Regions from separate parts of the Clostridium aromativorans genome, predicted to be linked through region 1. Evidence: riboswitches for the same ligand, from Rfam matches in the RefSeq annotation. Region 1 holds a riboswitch; each other region holds the start of a gene.
The links. Region 1 has a riboswitch for S-adenosylmethionine ahead of LN736_RS00510 (YbaK/EbsC family protein). Riboswitches for the same ligand answer to the same signal wherever they lie in the genome.

Region 1 (5,413 bases):
TAATGCCAGCATGTAAAGCCATTATTTGTGTATCCTTCTTTATAGTGATAAGTTTTATACCATTAGGCAGAACACTTTCTTTAGCATCAAACATATGAAATTCTCCTTTAATTCATCAGTATATTCTATTATAGTTTATATCATTATAAATAAAAAGTATTTAAATCAAATTAAAATTTGATAATATGTATATACTATGATATGATAAGTTTTGTTTTGTAATATAAAAAAGAAAGAGGAATTTTAATGAAAAATATTGATTTTAATAATTTAGGCTTACATTCTAAAGTCCTCCAGGCCATAGATAATATGGGATTTGAAGAGCCTTCTCAAATTCAAGCGGAATCAATTCCCATAATATTAGAGGGAAAAGATGTAATAGGTCAGGCACAAACAGGTACGGGAAAAACCTTGGCCTTTGGAGCACCAATGCTGAGTAAAATTGATTGCAATAGTAAAAACATTTCATCTATAATAATCACGCCTACTCGAGAGCTTGCCATTCAAGTAAATGACGAACTATCCAGAATTGCCAAATTTAGAAAAATATCACTGCTTCCAATATACGGCGGTCAGCCCATAGAGAGGCAAATTAAAGCCTTGAAAAGAGGCATAGATGTAGTAGTAGGCACACCTGGGAGAATATTAGACCACCTACATAGAAATACCCTGGATTTAAGCAGTATACAATTTCTGATAATAGATGAGGCAGATGAAATGCTGGATATGGGTTTTATAGATGATATAGAAGATATAATCAAAGCCTGCAATTCAAATAGACAGACACTGCTCTTTTCCGCTACCATGCCAAATCAGATAAGAAAATTAGCCTCAAAATACATGAAAAGCGATACAAAATATATAGAAATAGCTAAAAACACGTTAACTGTTGAAAAAACAAAACAGTATTACTATGAAATAAAAAACAAAGATAGGTTCGAATCTCTATGTAGAATTTTAGATGTAGATGAACCCTCCAGTGCTATCATATTTTGCAGAACTAAACGCGGCGTAGATGAATTAGTAGAAGGCCTCCAGTCAAGAGGATACAATGTAGAAGGTATGCACGGAGACATGGGGCAAAATCAGAGGTTGAACACACTTAGAAAATTCAAAGATTCCTCCCTGGACTTTTTAGTTGCCACTGACGTAGCTGCCAGGGGAATAGATGTTGAAAATGTATCCCATGTAATAAATTATGATCTTCCCCAGGACACCGAATCCTACGTACACAGAATAGGAAGGACTGGAAGAGCCAATAAAGAGGGAATTGCCTATTCTCTGGTAACTCCCAAAGAATATATGCTGTTAAAGCAGATAGAAAAATTCACTAAAAGCAAAATAAAGAGAAAAGAAATTCCTACAGTAGATGATATATTTGAAGCTAAATATAAAAATATAGAAAAAAAGATAAGAGATGTTATATCGGAAAACAATTATAAAAATTTTGTTCCAGTAGCAATGGAATTGGATGAAGAATACAATTTGGTGGATGTGGCTGCTGCCCTTATGAAGATAATTTTCGAAAAGGAATTGAGTTTTAATTATAAGGAGAATTCCATAAACATAGAAGAGGAAAATATGAGATTATTTTTTTCCATAGGAAGAATGGATAATATAACTCCAAGAAAGCTGTTGAAATTCATAGCTGAAACCTCTTCAGTGGAGGCCTATGAAATAGGAGATATAGACATACTAAACAAATTTACCTTTATAAGCGTTCCCGAAAGAGTTGGAAACATCATACTTAAAAAATCCAATGGTAAAAAGCTTCAAGGCAGAAGAGTTTCTGTAGAACTGGCAAAAAATAAAAAATCCCATCGTTAAATTAATTTGTCCTATAAGAGCCATGTGAAACCCTGTAAATATCATGAAATATATCCCTATGGTTTCTTTTAGGACTTTTATCCAATATTGACAACAACAACATCAAAAATAGAATTTTAACTCAAAATGTATAAAATAAGTTGGAGGAACCCATATGAATAAATTAAATTTTAAAGGCAGTGCAATGTTAAACCCAACTCCAGTGGTCCTTGTGGTTTCCAAAAGCATATCCAATAAATTAAATATTTTTACAGTGGGATGGGTAAGCACTGTATGTACTAAAAAACCCATTGTCGCCATGGGAATAAGACCTGAAAGGCTTTCTCATAAATACATTAAAGAAAGTGGACAATGTTCTATAAATCTTCCTACAAAAGATATGACTACAATTGTAGATTATTGTGGAGTTGTTTCTGGAAAAAAGGAAGATAAAATCAAACATTTTAATCTTAAACTTAACAAAGGCATATCCATCTCCACTCCATCTCTTGAAAGATCTCCAGTAGCCCTGGAGTGCAAATTGCTGTCAATTACACCTCTTGGAACTCACGATCTATTTTTGCTGGAAATTTCAAACGTAAAAGTGGATAAAAATCTGCTTGATTTAAACAATAAAATACATTTCGAAAAAGCGAACCTTATCTGTTACAGCCATGGAGAATACTACAGCCTAAATTCAAAACCTCTTGGCCACTTTGGATATTCAATCAAGAGAAGAAATAAAGCCCCAAGATAAGGGCTTTTATTTGATCATTTACAGTATTAACTAGCTCTCACAAACATCTATCCACTGTCCATTTACCAAATTGCCAATTACCTCTGGTTTTATTTTAAGGGCAAACTCTTTAGATCCAGCAGCAGGGTATACATATTCAAAATCCCTTATAGATTTATCCAAATATACTTTAATAGGGTTTTTCAATCCAAAAGGACACAGTCCTCCCACAGGATGACCTGTATCTTCCAGCACCTCATCATGACTCAGCATTTTAGCCTTAGTTTTAAAAAACTTTTTGTATTTTTTATTACTAACTCTTAAATCCCCTCTCATAACTATTAATATATCATCATCTTTAACTTTAAATGCCAACGTCTTTGCTATATATTTTGGCTCCGTATGTATGGTTTCTGCAGCCTGCTGAACAGTAGCACCACTATCAGGAAGTTTGAATACTGGATTTTCCATTCCCCTATCTAAAAAATAATTAACTACACTTTCTACACTCATCTTCAATTCCTCCAATTTTTTATCAAATAATTCTTAAGTTCAAGAAATGACATCCATGATTATACATTGTAAACTGTGAATCAAGAAAAGATAGCCTTCAGATAAAAAATCTCCTTATAGATAAGCTATAAGGAGATTTACATACTCATATATCTTATCTTCCAGGTATCACCTGCTGGAATTAGCACCTTAAAATATAATTTTAGGTTGCCGGACATCATGGGGCCAGTCCCTCAGTCTCTCGCGATAAGAATTTTAATATTAATTTTAAATACAGGATACCAGACTATCATTTGTTTGTCAACTCATGTTTTTGTAAAAAAATATTTCGCTAGATAAAATATCCAGCGAAATATTTATAAAATCTTTTCTATTTCCACATCATAATTTCCATCTGGAGATGCAACCGTCGCCCTTTCCCCCACTTTCATCCTAAATAAGGCTTTACCCAGAGGTGATTCTATACTTATTTTCATCTTTTTCACATCTGATTCTACTGAACTTACAAGAGTAACCTGTTCAACTTCATCTATATCACAAAATTTTACTTCTGCCGTTTTATTTATATCGAACACATCTTCATCCTGTGAACTCTCTATTATTACAGCATTTTTAAGTTGACTTTCCAGTTCCTGTATTCTAGTTTCAGTCATAGATTGATCATCTTTAGCTGCACTGTAATCGGCATTTTCGCTAAGATCCCCCTGTGCACGAGCAGATTTCAAGGCAGCTTTTATTTCCACCCTTTTAACCGTCTTTAAATATTCCAATTCCTGTTCAAGTTTTTTTTTGCCTGATTCTGTCAAAATTACATCTTGCATAAATAATTCACCTACTATTCTAAATTTTCCATAATGTAATCAAAAAACCAGCTATTTTTCATGGATTCGCTGTTTTTTTACGTGCTCATTTGCCTTACTATTTTATTATAATATTACTAATTAAATAATACAACCCAAGTTCCAGACAGTCTAGTAAAATTCAGGCCAGCCTTTTATAGATGATTCTTAAAATCAACATAATTATACCTATCAGTATCAATATTGAAAACATGTTGACACAATAATATTTACCATTATATAATATATTTAGTAAGGCATTTAAAAGACATACACACAATTATATTTGCAATTTTTGTATGTATGAGAGCATATGAATCTGAGAGAGTATTTACTTAGATTTTTATATGCTTTTTTTAATGAATAAATTTACAGTCAAGTGTATACAAGGAGGGAGGTTATTTATTATGAAAAATATAAAAGATATTTTTTTCATGTTGATTGGAACATTTCTTGTAGCTTTCGGTACCTATTTCTTTTTAGCTCCAAATCACATTGCCGCCGGTGGCACAAGCGGTATTGCCATAATTATAAACACATTGTTTCCAAATCTTCCTATTGGTCTGTTGATGATGGGAATGGAAGTTATATTATTCACTTTAGGAATTATAATAATTGGCCCTATATTCGGCGGGAAAACCGTATTCTGCAGCTTCTCCATATCTGCACTGATATTTTTCTTAGAAAAAATATATCCACATATAAAGCCATTTAGCAGTGATATTCTAGTTCAGCTTATATTTGGCATATTGATATGTGGAATGGGCATGGGTATAATATTTAATCTAGGCGCTTCAACTGGAGGTACGGATATAATCGCAAAAATAATAAACAAATATACAAAAATAAGCATAGGCAAATCCGTGCTGATAGCTGATATAACCGTAACTATAGCTGCAACTATAGTACTCGGGGTAAACAAAGGTCTTTATGCCATACTGGGGGTAATATTAAATTCTACAATAATAGACAGGGTTATAGTAAGTCTAAATTCCTATAAGCAGGTTGCTATAATAAGTAATCACGGGAGGAATATACAAAATTTTATTATAAAGGAACTTGAGAGAAGCGCCACCATCTATTATGCCAAAGGCGCCTATAAAGATGATAAAAAGGAAGTCATAATTACCATTTTAAATAGAAAACAATTTTTAAAATTGAAAAATTATATAAGACTTTTAGATAATAAAGCTTTCATCACTGTAAATGACATAAATGAGGTATTAGGAGAAGGATTTAGCAATATAGTGTAGAAGATATCCGAAAGGTAACTAGATTACTTTTCGGGTATCTTCTACATATTAATCTAGTGACAATATATCTTCCACTTTTTTGTAAGGTACGTGATATCCAAAAAACTCAGGTCCAAAAATTTCAAGTCCCCTTTTACTTCTCCATTGCTCAAAAGCCTTTAGAGAAAACACCGTAACTTCCATACCCACTTTTGCATAGGGATTCAAAAGTGGCATATTTTTATCATTGTCCACTACATTTATTGAATCTGGAACCGTTACAAACA
Region 2 (5,413 bases), on a different contig from region 1:
ACAATAAAACAGGTAAGGTGAACAGAGGTTATAGATTTGCAGTGGCCAGCAGTTCCGGAGATTATGTAGATGAACATTTTGGGCATGTATCTCAGTTTTATATATATGATGTATTAGATGAGAATATTAAATTTTATGAGAAAAGGGATGTGGAGAGGTATTGTAATGGCCAACAAGAATGTACTGGACATGATGATAGGATATCGGGTATTATAAAGTGCATAGAGGACTGTAATGGAGTGCTTGTACTGCGTATTGGCTTCGAACCTGTAATTAGGCTTCATGAGAAGGGGATAAAGGTATTTCAGATGTACAGTACTATAGAAGAGGGCATAGAAAAGGCAGTAAAATTGATGAGTCAGGTTGATAAATCAAGCGATTCTTAGATTCAGATGGAGGTTATGATTTAATGAAGGGAAAAATTTTGGTGAGTGCGTGTTTACTTGGAGAGAAGGTACGTTATGACAATGGAGATGTAGCCTGTCATGATCCGCGATTTTTAAGGTGGGCTAAAGAGGGGCTGCTTATAGGAATTTGTCCAGAAGTATCTGGAGGACTTCCTGTGCCGAGGCCGGATTCCCAAAGAAAAGGAGATAGGGTAGTCACTGGCAAGGGTGTTGATGTGACTTATGAATATAAAAGTGGAGCACAGAAAGCTCTTTCTCTTGCAAAAGAAAATGATGTTTCCGTTGCTATTTTAAAACAAGACAGCCCTTCTTGCGGGAGCTTGTATATATTTGATGGTACATTTAAGGGTGTTAAAAAGTCAGGCCAAGGTGTTACTGCTGAATTGCTGAGAAGGAACGGTATTAAAGTGTTTGGCGAAGATCAGCTGGATGAAGCTGAAAGAGAAATTAAAAAAATTACCTCAAATTCTTGACAATATGTGTATTAGATTATATAATTAGCCTTATATAGAAAAATAAACAAAATTCTTATCAAGAGAGATTGAGGGACTGGCCCTATGACGTCCGGCAACCTAAATTTATTTAACGGTGCTAATTCCAGCAGATTATATGTCTGAAAGATGAGAGAACAAGTACTTTCTTGTATTTTATCTTTGCAGGAAAGTTTTTTATTTGCAGGAGAAATTAGTGTGTATGTATTTTGTAAAAATTGAGATTTGATAATAATATTGAAAAGAGTTGACTAGAAACACTAGAGACTTATTTCTTGTTAGATGTAAGCTTCTGGTGTTTTTTGTATTTTGAAATATTTAGATAAAAAGGAGGATGATAATGAATGGATATAGATAGTAAAACTTATCTGGAAAATAAAAGTCATGAAAAAAATGCAGGGAAAATACTGAGCAAAATTTTTAGAAAAAGTATAGCTGTAGTGCTGTTTCTGGTTTTCTGGCAGGTTGCACCTATACTCGGGATAGTTGATCATCAATTTATACCTACTTTTACAGAAACAGTGGGTACTATTGTGAGTCTTACGCTCAAAAATGAAATGCTTGTTCATGTAAAAGTAAGTCTTTTAAGAGCTGGAGTGGGATTTTTGTTGGCCGGAATTATAGCCGTGCCTCTGGGATTTTTACTTGCAGGAGGATTTAGAAAGCTGGAGGAAATACTGGATCCGTTGCTGCAGATTCTGGCGCAGGTAAATCCTTTCTCATTGTTCCCGGTTTTTATACTTCTTTTTGGAATAGGAGAAGTCGCCAAGATCTCTATAATATTCTGGGTGTCCATATGGCCTATATTATTTAGTACTATAACGGGAGTGAAAACTATAGATCCGCTGTTGGTTAAGGCAGCTCAGGACATGGGCACATCGAAAATAAAACTTTTTTGGAAAGTAGTTTTGCCGGGAGCTGCTCCAAGTATATTTTCAGGACTCAGGATGAGTGCAGGTAATGCATTTTTGATGCTCATAGCTGCGGAAATGATAGGAGCAAGCGCAGGACTTGGATGGATGGTGCTCAATTCAGAAGTTAATTTCCAAATTAACAGGCTGTTTGCAGCAGCGCTTACAATTGCCCTGTTGGGTATATTTATAAATAAAGCCATAGGTTTTGCAGAAAAAAAGTTGTAGTGTGGAAACAGGATTCTTTTGTATCTTAAAAATTTAATTATTTTGGGGGGATTTTCAATTGAAAAGTAAAAGGTTAATTTCAACAGTGGTTTCAATAGTTTTGGCAGCATCGTTTTTTTCCGGCTGTGGAGGAGAGAAGCAGGCTTCAACGAAAAAAAGCGGAGAACTTCAAGTTCTTAAGACCTGGAGCAGGAAGGATTGTACAGCTGCACCTATTATAGTGGCAGATAAGCTGGGATATTTTAAAGAACAGGGATTAAAAATACAGTACACAGGAGATACTCAACCGGCACAGCGTCTTCCTTCAATATTAAATGGAAATAATGATTTTGGAGATGCTCATCCTAACAATCTGGCAATTGCAGCTGAAGGAGGTGCAAAGGTGAAAGGGGTGGCCAGATCTATTGTGGAACCTCCGGACAGCGTAACTGACACCCATCTTCAGCATATGTGGTGGATAAGTAATAAAAACGGGCCTATAAAAACATTGGCAGATATCAATAAGTATCCAGGGAAAGTAAAAGTAGGTGCCAATTCAAGAAATTCCTGCGTAGATTTCCTGTCAGATATATTATTTGCTAAAAACAACATCTCCCTGGATAAAATTGAGTGGATTCAGATGCCGGATATAGAACAGGTATTGTCTTTAAAAAAGGGACTTATTCAAATTGCAGTAGTTCATCCGCCTTTTTATAAATCCATCGAGGAAAGCGGCATAGGGAATATATTGACTACAAGCAGACCTATAGCTGGTGAAAACGGAGGAACTTATCTCTACTATTTTTCTGATAAATTTATAAAACAGCATCCAGATGAAGTTGCCAAATTTATAGTGGCGGTTAAAAAGGCAGAAAGGTATATAAACAAAAGCATACCTGTTCCAAAGGAACGTGCTAAAGTCAACCAATGGGTATCAGATGCCATAGGAGTACCTGTAAGTGCCAACCACTATTATGCAGATGACGGGGTTATAAAGGACAAGGATATACAGCAGTGGATAGATGGAAGTAAGACAAGCGGTGCACTTCCTAAAAATGCAAAGGTGAAAGTCAGTGATATAGTTACTCATGAGTTTGACAAGTATGGAAATTTAGGGTCACAGCCAAATTATGTAGTTAAAGAATAATGTAATCATACTCAAATTTATAGAAGGGGAGTTTTAAATGAGTAAGATAATTGAAAAGTCAAAACAGGAAAGTGTAAATCTGAAGGATAAGCAGTATAAAATTGTTGTAGATAATATAAGAAAAGTCTACGATGTAAGGTCACAAAATGGACAGGGCAATGAAAAGTTTATAGCAGTGGATAATTTTAATTTAAAGGTGAGAAAAGGCGAATTCATTACAGTGGTGGGACCCAGCGGCTGCGGGAAATCAACCTTTCTGGACATACTGGCAGGATTGTCAAAACCTACTTCTGGAAATGTATATATAGATGGAAAATTGATCACAGGACCTGCACTGGATAGAGGAATCATTTTGCAGGGGTATGCACTGTTTCCATGGAGGACTGTAGAAAAAAATATTGAATTTGGCCTTGAGATAAAAAAGATACCTAAAGAAGAGAGAAAAAAGATAAGTGAAAAATTCATAGATTTAGTGGGACTAAAGGGATTCGAAAACAGGTATCCACATGAACTTTCAGGAGGAATGAAGCAGAGAGTTGCTATTGCCAGAGCACTGGCCTATGATCCTGAAGTGCTGCTTATGGATGAGCCTTTTGCTGCGGTGGATGCACAGACAAGGGAATCACTTCAGGAAGAGTTGTTGAATATATGGGAGAAGACCAATAAAACCATTGTATTTATTACCCACAGTATAGAGGAGGCTGTTTTTCTTGCAGACAGGGTGGTTGTTATGGCAACTAATCCGGGAAGAATCAAGGAAATCATAAATGTAAAACTTCCTAGACCAAGAATCAATTCTCAAATCAGAACTTCCCAGGAATTCAATTCCAATAGGAATAGGATATGGGAACTGCTTCACGGAGATGCTGATAAAAGACAGGCAGAAGTTTCTGTATGATGATTTTAAATTGAGGGGAGTAATATAAGACCGTGCATGAGGAAATATATGAAATTAAAAATGGCCTTCATTATTATATTTTGAAATATTTTGGAGTAATAGTGATTTTGATTCTGTGGCAGGTTCTTCCTGAAATTGGCATACTAGACTCCCAATTTATTCCCTCATTGTCAGAAGTACTGGTTCAATTATACGAGATGTGTCTAGAAAGTGAATTGCTAGTACATGTTGCTGTAAGTCTTTGGAGGGTACTTATAGGACTTATTATAGCAGCTGTCATTGCAATACCTCTTGGATTTCTACTGGGAGGATGGCTGACTCGGGCAGCGGATATACTGGATCCACTTTTTAGAATATTTTCTCAGGTGAACCCATTTTCACTGATGCCTGTATTTATATTGTTTTTTGGCATAGGGGAAGCGGCAAAATTAGCAGTGGTGGCGTGGGTGTGTCTGTGGCCTGTTTTGTACAATACCATATCGGGAGTAAGGAGAGTGGATCCTATTCTCATTAAAACTGCATTGTCCATGAATGTGTCCAAATCCGAGATGCTTAAAAAGGTGATTGTGCCGGGAGCAGCGCCTTCCATATTTTTAGGACTTAGAATAGGAGTTGAAATGTCGTTTTTTATGCTTATAGCAGCGGAGATGATAGGTGCTACTGCAGGAGTGGGATGGCTTTTCCATAATTCTGCCATGAACAATCAAATACCAAGAATGTATGCAGCAGGTGTTTGCATTATAGTTCTGGGAATTATTTTAAATAGATTTTTGATATACATCCAGAATAAATTGTTTTTCTGGAAGGATTCAACACATGTCTTTAGTTTTGCCAGATGGAAGAAAAGCGTAACTAGATTTAACAAAATGCAGGTGGTATCCATAGTTTCAATTGTTGTTGTAGTTATAGGTATTGGAAGTTATGCCGCCCATATTTCCAAAGTTACGGACATTGACAGTGATACCCAGATGAATCATATGAAGATGGATGAGGATAAGCACATGAATATGAAAACAGATGACAATATGAAGATGGATGAGGATAAGCATACAGACATGAAGACAGATGATCATATGAATATGGACAAATAAGTTATATAGGTGGAGATTTAAGTGAAATATAACAGAGATATTTTTTATAAGCTGTTGGTGATATTTGCATTTATTGCAGTATGGGAAATTGCAAGTAGACTGGAAATAGTAAATCCTCTTTTTATTCCGCCATTTTCAAGTGTGATTTTAACTTTGAGGAATATGTTTATATCTGGAAATCTTGCTGCAAATATAGGCATAAGCGTGGAAAGGGCACTAGTGGGTTTTATTATATCCATTATAATTGGAATACCGCTTGGA
Region 3 (5,413 bases), on a different contig from region 1:
ATAATATGCCCCAGGATACAGTAAACAGGGCAATCAAAAAAGGCGCCGGAGAAATGGAAGGGGTAAGCTATGAGGAAATAGTTTATGAAGGATATGGACCTGGAGGGGTTGCTGTGATAGTAAAAGCATTAACTGACAATAAAAATAGAACGGCAAGCAGTGTAAGGGCTGCATTTTCAAGACACGGTGGAAATCTAGGAGCTAATGGATGTGTGTCCTGGATGTTTCAAACTAAAGGTCAGATTATTATAGAGAAAAAAGATGACATTGATGAAGATGATGTCATGATGAAAGCCCTGGATGCCGGTGCAGAGGATTTTGATGCCCAGGAGGAAGTTTTTGAAATAATTACTTCTGTAGAGGAGTTTGGGAAAGTCAGAGAAAATCTTGAGGGAAATGGACTTGATTTTTTGTCAGCAGAAATTACTATGATACCGGATAATACTATCTCTGTTGATATGGAAACTGCTGAAAAAGTTCAGAGATTAATAGATAAACTTGAAGACGATGATGATGTTCAGGATGTTTATCACAATGCTGATTTTCCTGAAGAATTTGAAGGGTAAAGGACCATATGAACCATCTTTGATATGGATATATATATAATATTCATATCAAAAGTGGTTTTTATTGTTAAATAATACGTTTTGCCTTATTCAGGCGCACAGCAGTGCTTATGTCCCATTTTGAGAAGTTGGGAGTAGCCAGCAATGGTAGCGTTCGGATAAAAACTAGGGGGATTATCCCCCAGTTTGAAAGCATTGTATTATTATAATCCGCATTTTTGCAATGCTTGTTTTAAGTCTTCAATGATGTCTTCCGCACTTTCAAGTCCTACACTGAATCTTATGTATCCATCTCTGAAATTTTCTGGATAGAAATTGATCCTTTCATCACTTGCTCCAGTGTATACAATCAGGCTCTCGTCATGTCCCAGGGAAACTGCCGGAACGATGAGCTCAAGTGAATTTATAAATTTATTATGGGTTTCCGCATCTGCTTTAAGTGCAAAAGCTATAATTCCTGAGTAGAGCTTCATCTGTTTTTTGGCAATTTCATGCTGCGGATGGCTTTCAAGACCCGGATATGCCACGAACTTCACTGAAGGATTTGATTCCAGATATTGGGCGACTTTGAGAGCGGTATGGCTGTGTTGCTCCATACGCAGGGGAAGTGTCACAACACCTCTCATTATAAGCCATGCATTAAAAGGACTTATAGTTCCCCCCAGATTCACCATAGCCTGGGCTTTAATTTTGTCTATGAGATCTTTTTTGCCCAGCACTGCTCCACCCATGGCATCACCATGTCCATTTATATATTTGGTCAAGCTGTGTATAACAAGATCTGCTCCCAGTTCAAGAGGGCGCTGCAGGTATGGAGAGGCAAATGTACTGTCAACACTAAGTAGAGCTCCTGCGGATTTCGCAATTTTTGCAATTTCTTCAATGTCGCTTATTCTCGTGGTGGGGTTTCCTGGAGTTTCAACATGAATGAGCCTGGTATTGGGGTGTATGGCCTTTTTTATTTCTTCTAGGTTGGAGGTATCTACAAGGGATGTCTCTATATTGTATTTTTCAGGGAGATATTCGTTTAACAGTCTGTAAACTGCTATGTATGATACATTTGAACAGATCACATGTGAATTTTTGTCAAGAAAAGTAAAAAACACACCTGCCAGTGCAGCGACACCACTTGCAAGGACCACGCAGTCTTCTGCACCTTCCAGTGCGGCAAGTCTTTGCTGAAGATAAAGTTGATTTGCAGAGGTGTTTCTGGTATATAATATCTGATTTGGATCACTCCAGTTGATTGAAGATGCATCTTCGGGAAGCCTGTAACAGTTTGCCATGGTTATTGGGCGCCTTATGGCCCTGGTTTCTTTATCAATACCATTTCCCACGTGAATGCATTTTGTTATAAAGCTGGTTTCTTTGCTCATAAATTTTCCTCCTTATTAATTGTGTATAGTATAAAATAAAAAAGCTGTTTTTCATAAGAAAAACAGCTTTAAAGTTACGACTTGAAAATTTTTCTTATCTTTCAGAATAATCTGTTGGAATTAACACCATACATTAAATAGAATGTTGGTTGTCGGGCATCATAGGGCCAAGTCCCTCCACCGCTCTTGATAAGATTTATTTATTAATTTTTTTAATAGTATACCTAAATAGGAATTTTGTCAAATATTTTTGTTGATGGAGTTAGGAACTTTTACTTTTCTATTTTAAATATGTACTATGTGTCATGAGATTTTCTCACCTATAATTTAGAATATAACAATTTTAATTGTAAAAAATAATAATAGCGACGATTTATGAGGAGTAATTTGTATGAAACGAATATTAGCTATTATTTTTGTAATTATAATGTATATGGATAATGTTGCTCTGGCTAAATTTGGAAATTATGAGGTTCATTTTTTAGGAGTTGGTCAGAGTGACTGTATTTTAATAAAAACTGATGATAAAAATTATCTTATAGATACAGGAGCTGCTTATTATACCAGGAGAATTATAAGATATTTGGATTTAAATCAGGTAAAAAGCATAGATGGTATAATACTCACTCATTATCACGATGATCACTATGAAGGCATAATTAAAATAGCTCAGTCCAGAAAAGTTTGTAAGGTGTATCTTCCAGATCATAGAAACTATATCCAGAATATTATGAGTGATAAGCTGAATAAAATGGGGGTGGATGTTGAATATATAAAAAGAGGTTGGGAAATTAAAAATTATGGATGCGTTCTTAAGGCAATCGGGCCGGTTCGTGAAAGTAAAACTGTAGAAAATAATAATTCTATAGTCCTGCAGGGAAAAGTAAATGGATTACAATATGTATTTGCAGGAGACTGTGAGAGATCAGAAGAAGAAGATATTTTAAAAACAGGCGAACTTAAAAAATGTGATGTGCTTAAAGTTCCCCATCATGGATTAAATACAAGTACTACGAATAGGTTTTTGGATAGGGTAGAACCTAGAGTGGCGATTATAACGAGTGATGGAGTGGGAACTCCGGATAAAAGAGTTGAAAACAGACTTATAAACAAGGGGGCAATAGTTTGGAGAATAGATAATCAAGGCAATATAGTCATTAAAAATGACATATTGTATTGCAGTAAAAATTATACCAGCATAAGATTGAAATAACATGTATAATTTTTATAAAAGTGTCTATAATATCCAGAAAAGGAGGGATATTGTGGATAGAAGAAAAATTCGCACGGCAATTTTAGTTGTTTTTACTATTTTAATTTTTGGATTGAGTTGTTATATATGTATAGTGGGATTTCAAAATATAAATATGGAAAAGAAATTAAGTCAAGCTAACAAGAATTCCTATGATACTGTAAAAGTGAATTCTTCCATAAACGGTGTTGTTGATAATGATGCCAGAGTAATATTCAAGATAAAATATGATAAAAGCGGAGAAGTTCAGATAGAAAAACAGGAATTGGCAGGAAAGTTAGCTGGCAAGAAGAAAAGTGAAGTTGAAAAAGCTTATAAGGATGTAGGATATAAGGTAGAAAAATTCAGTGCAGGAGAAATAGTGTTAATAAAAAATGTAGACAAATATGCTCCTAATAAATATGTATTGGGAATAAAAAATGGATTTATAGCTATATATAAAACAGATAAACAGGGAAATATGCTTATAGAAAATGAAAAAAGAGATATTACAAGTATAAGTACGAATAGGTTGAAAGAAGAAGATATTAAACTTTTGACTAAGGGAGACAAATATTTTCAGTGTAATACCAGAGAAGAAGCAGAAGCACGCCTTGAAGACTATGAATAGTAGCCTTTAAGGCTTTTTTAGGTAAAGGAGCCTGGTTCTATATAATTATCACTTGAACTGAGGTATTCAAAATGATAAAGTATAATATGTGCTATAATATTTATATGATTTTCAATATTTTACGGGGGAATTTTAGATGTATGAGTATATAAAGGGGATATATAGAGGCGTGAGTAGAGATTATATTATAGTTGAAAACAATGGCATAGGCTATAAAATAAATACGTCAGGTAGTACTATTGCTAACACCCCTAAAATAGGTGAAAACATATTGTTGTATCTGCAGCAAATAGTAAGGGAAGATTTTATAGGATTGTATGGCTTTCTGACGAAAGAGGAGATAAACATGTTCAATCTTCTTTTGACTATAAATGGAATAGGTGCTAAAGCAGCACTTTCGCTCCTATCCATAAGTAATGTTGCTAATTTAAAGTATGCTATAATATCTGGAGATGAAAAGAATTTAGTGAGGGCTCCCGGAGTAGGAAAGAAAACTGCGCAGAGAATTATCTTGGAATTAAAAGATAAAGTATCCCCAGAGGAAATCGGGGATCATGAGAATAATTGTCAAGAGCTTGGTGAAGGCAAAACCACTTCTGAAGTTGTAGAAGCTCTCAAGGCCCTTGGATACTCTGAAAAGGAGGCAAACAGTGCATTGAAAGCCATAAATAATAATAGTTCTATTGAAGTTATGATAAAAGAAGCTTTGAAATTTTTAATGGATTAGGCTAGGTGATGGGTGTGGAAAATAGAATAGTCACTCCATTTAATATGGAGGGTGATGCTGAAAACGAGCATAGTTTAAGACCTAAAAGACTTAGTGAATATATAGGACAAAACAAGGTGAAAAATAAGCTTAATATATTTATAGAAGCTGCGAAAAACAGAAAAGAAGCACTGGATCATGTGCTTCTCTATGGACCGCCGGGACTTGGGAAAACCACTCTTGCAAATATAATTGCCATGGAAATGGGAGGGAATTTGAAAGTTACTTCTGGTCCGGCTATAGAGAGAGCGGGGGATTTAGCTGCAATACTTACCAGTTTAAATGATATGGATGTGCTTTTCATAGATGAAATACACAGATTAAATAGAAGCGTAGAGGAAATATTGTATCCTGCTATGGAAGACTATGCACTTGATATAGTTATAGGAAAAGGTGCGGCTGCAAAATCCATAAGACTGGATCTTCCTAAATTCACATTAATAGGAGCTACTACTAGGATAGGACTTTTGACATCTCCACTGAGGGATAGATTTGGAATGTTATGTCCCATGGAGTTTTATGGAGAAAAGGAGCTCAGTGAAATTATAATTAGATCTGCAGAGATACTCGATATAAATATAGAATATGAAGCTGCCCTGGAAATAGGAAAAAGGTCCAGGGGAACACCGAGAATTGCAAATAGACTTTTGAAAAGGGTTAGAGATTATTCAGAGGTAAAAGGTAATGGAACAATAGATGTTGAGACCAGCAAGCTTGCTTTAAAATTATTGGAAGTGGATGAAGAGGGATTTGACAGTATAGACAATAAAATATTAAAGGCTATAATTGACAATTTCAATGGAGGACCTGTGGGAATAGAGACACTGGCTTATTTTATAGGAG
Region 4 (5,413 bases), on a different contig from region 1:
TTTTTTCTCTGCTCGTATACACCCATGGAAACCCTAAAAGCTTTAAATCTCACAGGATCTATTGCATTGTTTAAATACTGCTGTGATTTTTCTTTTATGTCTTCTATGGATTTATAATGATCTTCACTTATATTTATCATAATATCTCACTCCTTTTTTAAACTATTTCATACTCAAGCTTTTCAACATTTTTGTCTTTGTCGATTTTAAACAAATTAAATACTGGTTTCTTTTTTTCAAGAGATAAAATTCCGTACAATATTTTGTCATCAAAAGCAAGCCTTTTATCCTCTTCAGATGGCCTGGAAGGTGAATAAGGATGAGAATGATAATTGCCAATCATATTAAATTTTTCACTTCTCATGAGCTTTACAGCTTTGAATTGTTCGGCAGGATCCATGGAAAAATGTTCGCTGCTGTGATCTGTATTGGTCAAGGAGTATATTTTTTTAATAAAAATATCTTTTCCAGAATCCAGTCCTCCAAGATAACCACAGCATTCATCGGGAAATTCATCCCTGGCCTGTTTTAAAATTTTTTCATATTGCAATTTGTCTATATATATCATAAATATCACCTGCTTAATTTGCTGTTTTGAGATCACAGGCTGTCTGTTCATAGTCTATCAGCTTTTTTATTGTAGGGTGCTCACCGCATATGCCGCAGTTCTTGTTCTTGGATACCTTTATTTTTCTGAATTCCATTGTCATTGCGTTGTAAGTCAAAAGATATCCTGCAAGGGTACTGCCGATTTTAAGTATATACTTGAGGGCTTCTGTTGCCTGAAGTGATCCTATAATTCCTCCCATTACACCTAGAACACCTGCTTCCTTGCAGGTTGGTACAACACCTGCAGGAGGTGGTGATTGAAAAATACATCTGTAGCAGGGAGTACCGTTGTCAGGTATATAAGTTGTGAGCTGCCCTTGAAATCTTATTATTCCTCCATGTGAAAATGGTTTTTTGGAAATTACACAGGCATCGTTTATTAAAAATTTGGCGGGAAAATTATCTGTACCGTCTATTATAAAATCATAGTCCTGGTCCTTTATGATATCCAAGATATTGCTGGAGTCTACAAGTTCCCTATAAGTTATTACATTTACGTCTGGATTCAATTCATTTATGGTTTCTTTTCCGGACTGAACTTTAGCCTTTCCCACGTCCTTTGTGCGATGGATTATCTGTCTTTGAAGGTTTGAAAGATCCACTATGTCTCCATCTACAAGGCCTATAGTTCCTATCCCTGCAGCAGCCAGATACATGGCAGCAGGTGCTCCCAGACCGCCCGTACCTATAATGAGGATTTTGGAGTTTAAAAGTTTTTCCTGACCTTCCACACCTACTTCGGACAGGATAATGTGTCTTGAATACCTTTCTATCTGATCCTCACTAAAATCCACTATTTCCACCCCCCATGAAGTATAGAAAATCAATTTTGTCATTTTCTTTTAGAACGGTGCTGTTAAAATTGGCTCTATCTATGAATTCGTCATTTAACTGAACAGAAACCATGTCTGGCATTTCTACATTTTCTATTTTTAAAATTTTTGTTACAGTGACTCCCTCCTTTATATCTTTAATTTTACCATTAATTGTTACTTTCATGATACCCTCCTCGTTGTTCATTTAACATTTTTATCTTCTAACCATTTTGGAAAAAAGAATTTACACTTAATTTAAACTGTGACAAAATAAAAAACTTTCCTGTTATAATTTACAAGAAAGTCATTTTTATAATTAATTTTCTCATCTTTCAGGCAAATTATATAACCCGCTGGAATTGGCACCTTTGAAAATAATCGGGTTGCCGGGCATCATAGGGCCAGTCCCTCTGCCTCTCTTGATAAGAATTCAATGTTTAATTTATTAAATACTAACACATTTAAAATAAATTTGTCAATAAATTTATTTTTGTCGTATTGACACCTACCTCCCTTTCGTACTATATTTTTATTAGGTTCTTAGATGCAGAAAGAGTTTGATTGCAAAGAATACTTTTCTCAATAAGAATTAAGAATTCAATTTTGGTAGATTTTCGATTTATCCGAAAATCTTCATAATTGTGCATTGTAAAATGTGAATTGTACATTGACTAAAGTATACAATAATGATAAAAGGTATGATGTTATGATAGACAATTACAGATTATTTAGAGATCTAGCTTCAGAAGAAAAAGAAATATTCAATTTAATACAAAAAAATGGTGTTATGACCAAGAATGAAATCTTATTTAAAACAGGTATGAAATTGACTACGCTGAATCGAGTTATGAACCCACTTGAAAAAAAATCCATTTTGGTTCAAAAATGTATGGGCGAATCTACAGGCGGAAGGAAACCTGTGCTGTATGATGTAAATGTGTGCAGGTTTTATATTATGGGCATAAGTATATGCAGCACTCATGTGCAGGTATCTATAGTGAACTTGAGAATGGAAATTTTTTATAAAAAGGGCTTTTATATCGATTATTGCAATTCTTGTGATGAAGTCATAGAAGAAATTCTCTATATTATAAAGAGTGCCTATGAGGAATTAAATCTAAAACTTCTCCAGCTTGTGGGAATTGGGCTTGCAGTTGAAACGGGGTTTTGGGATAATGAGCGCATAAGTAGAATACTTGAAGAAAAGTTGGGGTGCAGTGTAACCAGCGGTAATTGTGCAGACTCAGCTGTTACTGCGGAGTATTTTTATGGAGCAGGAAGGAATTTTGAAAATATGGCTTATTTTGATTGTGGTGCTAGACTGAAGCAGGCGGCAGTCATACAGGGGAGGATTATGAGATCATCCGGAGATAATGAGTATGCCTTTGAACATATGATTGAAAACATTTATGGTTATATTGATTTTAATGAAGTGTATTCAAGGAGTATGAAAAATTGTGGAACATCTGAAAAATTTATTTTAGATGCCGCATCAAAACTGGGAAAAAGCATTGAATCCTATACAAATTTATTGAACATTGAATGTATTGTATTAAGCGGATTTCTGATTGATTTTGATACGTTTTATGAAACCTGTATAAAATATATTCCTGAAAGAGTATCCGTAAAAAGATACGGATATTTTAAAGAAGACTCGGTTTCAGTAGGTGCAGCGGCTCTTTTTCTTGAAAGGTGTATTGATAATAAAAATTCAAAATATAAAAAAATTGTTGTTGACAAAGTATTTTAAAAGTTATATCATATACGTAAATTAAAAATGAATAATGAATAACTTCTTATCAAGAGTGATGGAGGGACTGGCCCTATGATATCCGGCAACCTGAATAGATTTTGTATTCAATGGTGCTAATTCCAGCAGGTATACCCTGAAAGATGAGAGACAAGAGGATATGACTTCCTGTGGTTTCTCCACAGGAAGTTTTTTTATTGGACTGACTAGAAAAACTAGAGGTCAAGTTGAACTTATTATAGAGATGGATTATATAATCTCTACTTAGTAAGTTATACTTGGCCTTTTATTGTGTATTAGTGTATCTACTTGATAAAATAAATGGAGGTTAGGATGTGATATGAAGATTTAAAATATAGAATAGAGAAATTTCAAATACTTTTTACCAAAATAGTAAAAAGGGTGTAAATAAATGAATTGAATTCTGTAGTGATTCTAAATTATGACAATTTCAATGTTTACATATTTAAAATAATATGAGTTGAATTATAAGGAGAAAATAAAGATGAAGGCAGCAAATATAAAAATTAACTCTTATAAAGAATTAAAAATTTTAGGGAATGTAATTATTGCATTGATAGTCCCAGTAATGTTATTGATATTATGGCAGGTGTTAAGTAGTAAGGGGTTGATTAAACAGTCAGTTCTTCCTTCTCCATCCAAAATATTCTTAACTTTGATTGACATGATTAAAAGTGGAGAACTTCTTAGAAATTTATATGTAAGTGTAGTTAGAGTTATAAAAGGATATTGTATAGGTGCAGCCTTAGGAATAATTTTTGGAATATTTATTGGGTTATTTAGAATAGCAGAGAGAGCCATAGATTTACTGATACAATTTTTAAGACCAATTCCTATTGTTGCATGGGTACCAGTTCTTATTTTGTGGATGGGTATTGATGAGGCATCTAAAATAACTGTAATAGTAATTGGCAGCTTTTGGCCAATATTAATAAATACAATTTATGGTATAAAAAGTACTGATAAAAAATATTTAGAGATTTCCGAAATATTGGAAAAAAATGAATTTGAAAAACTAATAAAGATAGTTTTTCCTTCTGCACTTCCGTCAATTTTTACAGGACTTCGCATCGGAATCGGAAGTGCATGGATGAGTGTTATTACAGCAGAAATAATAGCTGCTACTTCTGGAATAGGCTATGCAATATCTTATGCAAGGGAGTTATCACAGCCTGATGTAATGCTGGTTGGAGTTTTCTCAATAGGGGTAATTGGATTTTTGATAGATTATTTCATAAAAAAATTACAGTATGTAATTGTAAAATGGGATGTTAATAATGGAAATTAGGAAGGGAGTATAAATATTTTGAATAAACAAGAAAATTGTAATGCTATTGAGATAAAAAATTTAAATAAAAATTTCAAATTAGATGGCGGAAACCTTAATGTGTTAGAAGATATAAACCTGTCAGTCAAAAAAGGAGAATTTTTAAGTATTGTAGGAGCAAGTGGATGTGGAAAAAGCACGTTGCTGAGAATAATAGTCGGATTGGATAAAGATTATAGCGGAGCTATTTTTTCTTATGGTAAACCTGTTAATGGACCAGGAATAGATAGGGGAATGGTATTTCAGGAAGCAAGACTTTTTCCATGGCTTACAGTAGAAAAAAATGTAGAATTTGGGATAAGTGAGAAAATGTCGAGTGAAGAAAAAAGAGAATTAGTTTATAAACAACTTGAATTAGTCGAACTGACTGGCTTTGCAAGATCATATCCAAATCAGCTTTCAGGAGGGATGAAACAAAGAATAAGTATTGCAAGGGCACTTATAAATAAACCAAAACTGCTATTGCTTGACGAACCATTTGGAGCGCTTGATGCTATGACACGTATTAATATGCAACAGGAGATTCTAAAAATATGGGAAAAGGAAAATACAACCATGATACTTGTAACCCATGATATAGATGAAGCAATTTATCTTGGAGATAGGGTTGTAGTATTATCAAAGAGGCCTGGAAAAATTAAAAAAATAATACATGTAAATTTGACGAGACCTAGGGATAGAGGTAATTATGATTTTACGCAGATTAAAAGTGAAATATATGATGAGTTTTTTACGAAAGTTGATAATCCATTTTCATGTAGTATGTAGATTTAAAATATAATGGGAGAGAGAAGTAAATTAGCTAATATATTTATTTGGAATATTCATAATAATGGTAAGATTATACTTTTAATTGGATTGAAAAATCTCAATTTAATCACTGAGATTTTT

Region 2: another riboswitch for S-adenosylmethionine. It lies ahead of LN736_RS10135 (ABC transporter permease); the one in region 1 lies ahead of LN736_RS00510 (YbaK/EbsC family protein).
Region 3: another riboswitch for S-adenosylmethionine. It lies ahead of LN736_RS13730 (trans-sulfuration enzyme family protein); the one in region 1 lies ahead of LN736_RS00510 (YbaK/EbsC family protein).
Region 4: another riboswitch for S-adenosylmethionine. It lies ahead of LN736_RS04745 (ABC transporter permease); the one in region 1 lies ahead of LN736_RS00510 (YbaK/EbsC family protein).

Annotation. Positions count from the first base shown of each region.
Region 1 is NZ_JAJJPB010000001.1:108,142-113,554, forward strand. It holds gene LN736_RS00495 (M16 family metallopeptidase) at 1-94, opposite strand, end outside; gene LN736_RS00500 (DEAD/DEAH box helicase) at 247-1,827, shown strand; gene LN736_RS00505 (flavin reductase family protein) at 1,982-2,563, shown strand; gene LN736_RS00510 (YbaK/EbsC family protein) at 2,594-3,055, opposite strand; SAM riboswitch class I at 3,207-3,308, opposite strand; gene greA (transcription elongation factor GreA) at 3,412-3,876, opposite strand; gene LN736_RS00520 (YitT family protein) at 4,302-5,147, shown strand; gene LN736_RS00525 (DUF917 domain-containing protein) at 5,196-5,413, opposite strand, start outside.
Region 2 is NZ_JAJJPB010000011.1:91,941-97,353, forward strand. It holds gene nifB (nitrogenase cofactor biosynthesis protein NifB) at 1-386, shown strand, start outside; gene LN736_RS10130 (DUF523 domain-containing protein) at 410-880, shown strand; SAM riboswitch class I at 933-1,034, shown strand; gene LN736_RS10135 (ABC transporter permease) at 1,243-2,037, shown strand; gene LN736_RS10140 (ABC transporter substrate-binding protein) at 2,096-3,163, shown strand; gene LN736_RS10145 (ABC transporter ATP-binding protein) at 3,201-4,061, shown strand; gene LN736_RS10150 (ABC transporter permease) at 4,094-5,152, shown strand; gene LN736_RS10155 (ABC transporter permease) at 5,174-5,413, shown strand, end outside.
Region 3 is NZ_JAJJPB010000020.1:31,535-36,947, forward strand. It holds gene LN736_RS13725 (YebC/PmpR family DNA-binding transcriptional regulator) at 1-566, shown strand, start outside; gene LN736_RS13730 (trans-sulfuration enzyme family protein) at 770-1,942, opposite strand; SAM riboswitch class I at 2,034-2,138, opposite strand; gene LN736_RS13735 (ComEC/Rec2 family competence protein) at 2,334-3,155, shown strand; gene LN736_RS13740 (hypothetical protein) at 3,208-3,804, shown strand; gene ruvA (Holliday junction branch migration protein RuvA) at 3,941-4,531, shown strand; gene ruvB (Holliday junction branch migration DNA helicase RuvB) at 4,546-5,413, shown strand, end outside.
Region 4 is NZ_JAJJPB010000003.1:110,947-116,359, forward strand. It holds gene LN736_RS04720 (sulfurtransferase TusA family protein) at 1-140, opposite strand, end outside; gene LN736_RS04725 (M67 family metallopeptidase) at 158-568, opposite strand; gene LN736_RS04730 (HesA/MoeB/ThiF family protein) at 582-1,403, opposite strand; gene thiS (sulfur carrier protein ThiS) at 1,393-1,608, opposite strand; SAM riboswitch class I at 1,747-1,853, opposite strand; gene LN736_RS04740 (ROK family transcriptional regulator) at 2,080-3,174, shown strand; SAM riboswitch class I at 3,218-3,324, shown strand; gene LN736_RS04745 (ABC transporter permease) at 3,680-4,483, shown strand; gene LN736_RS04750 (ABC transporter ATP-binding protein) at 4,499-5,290, shown strand.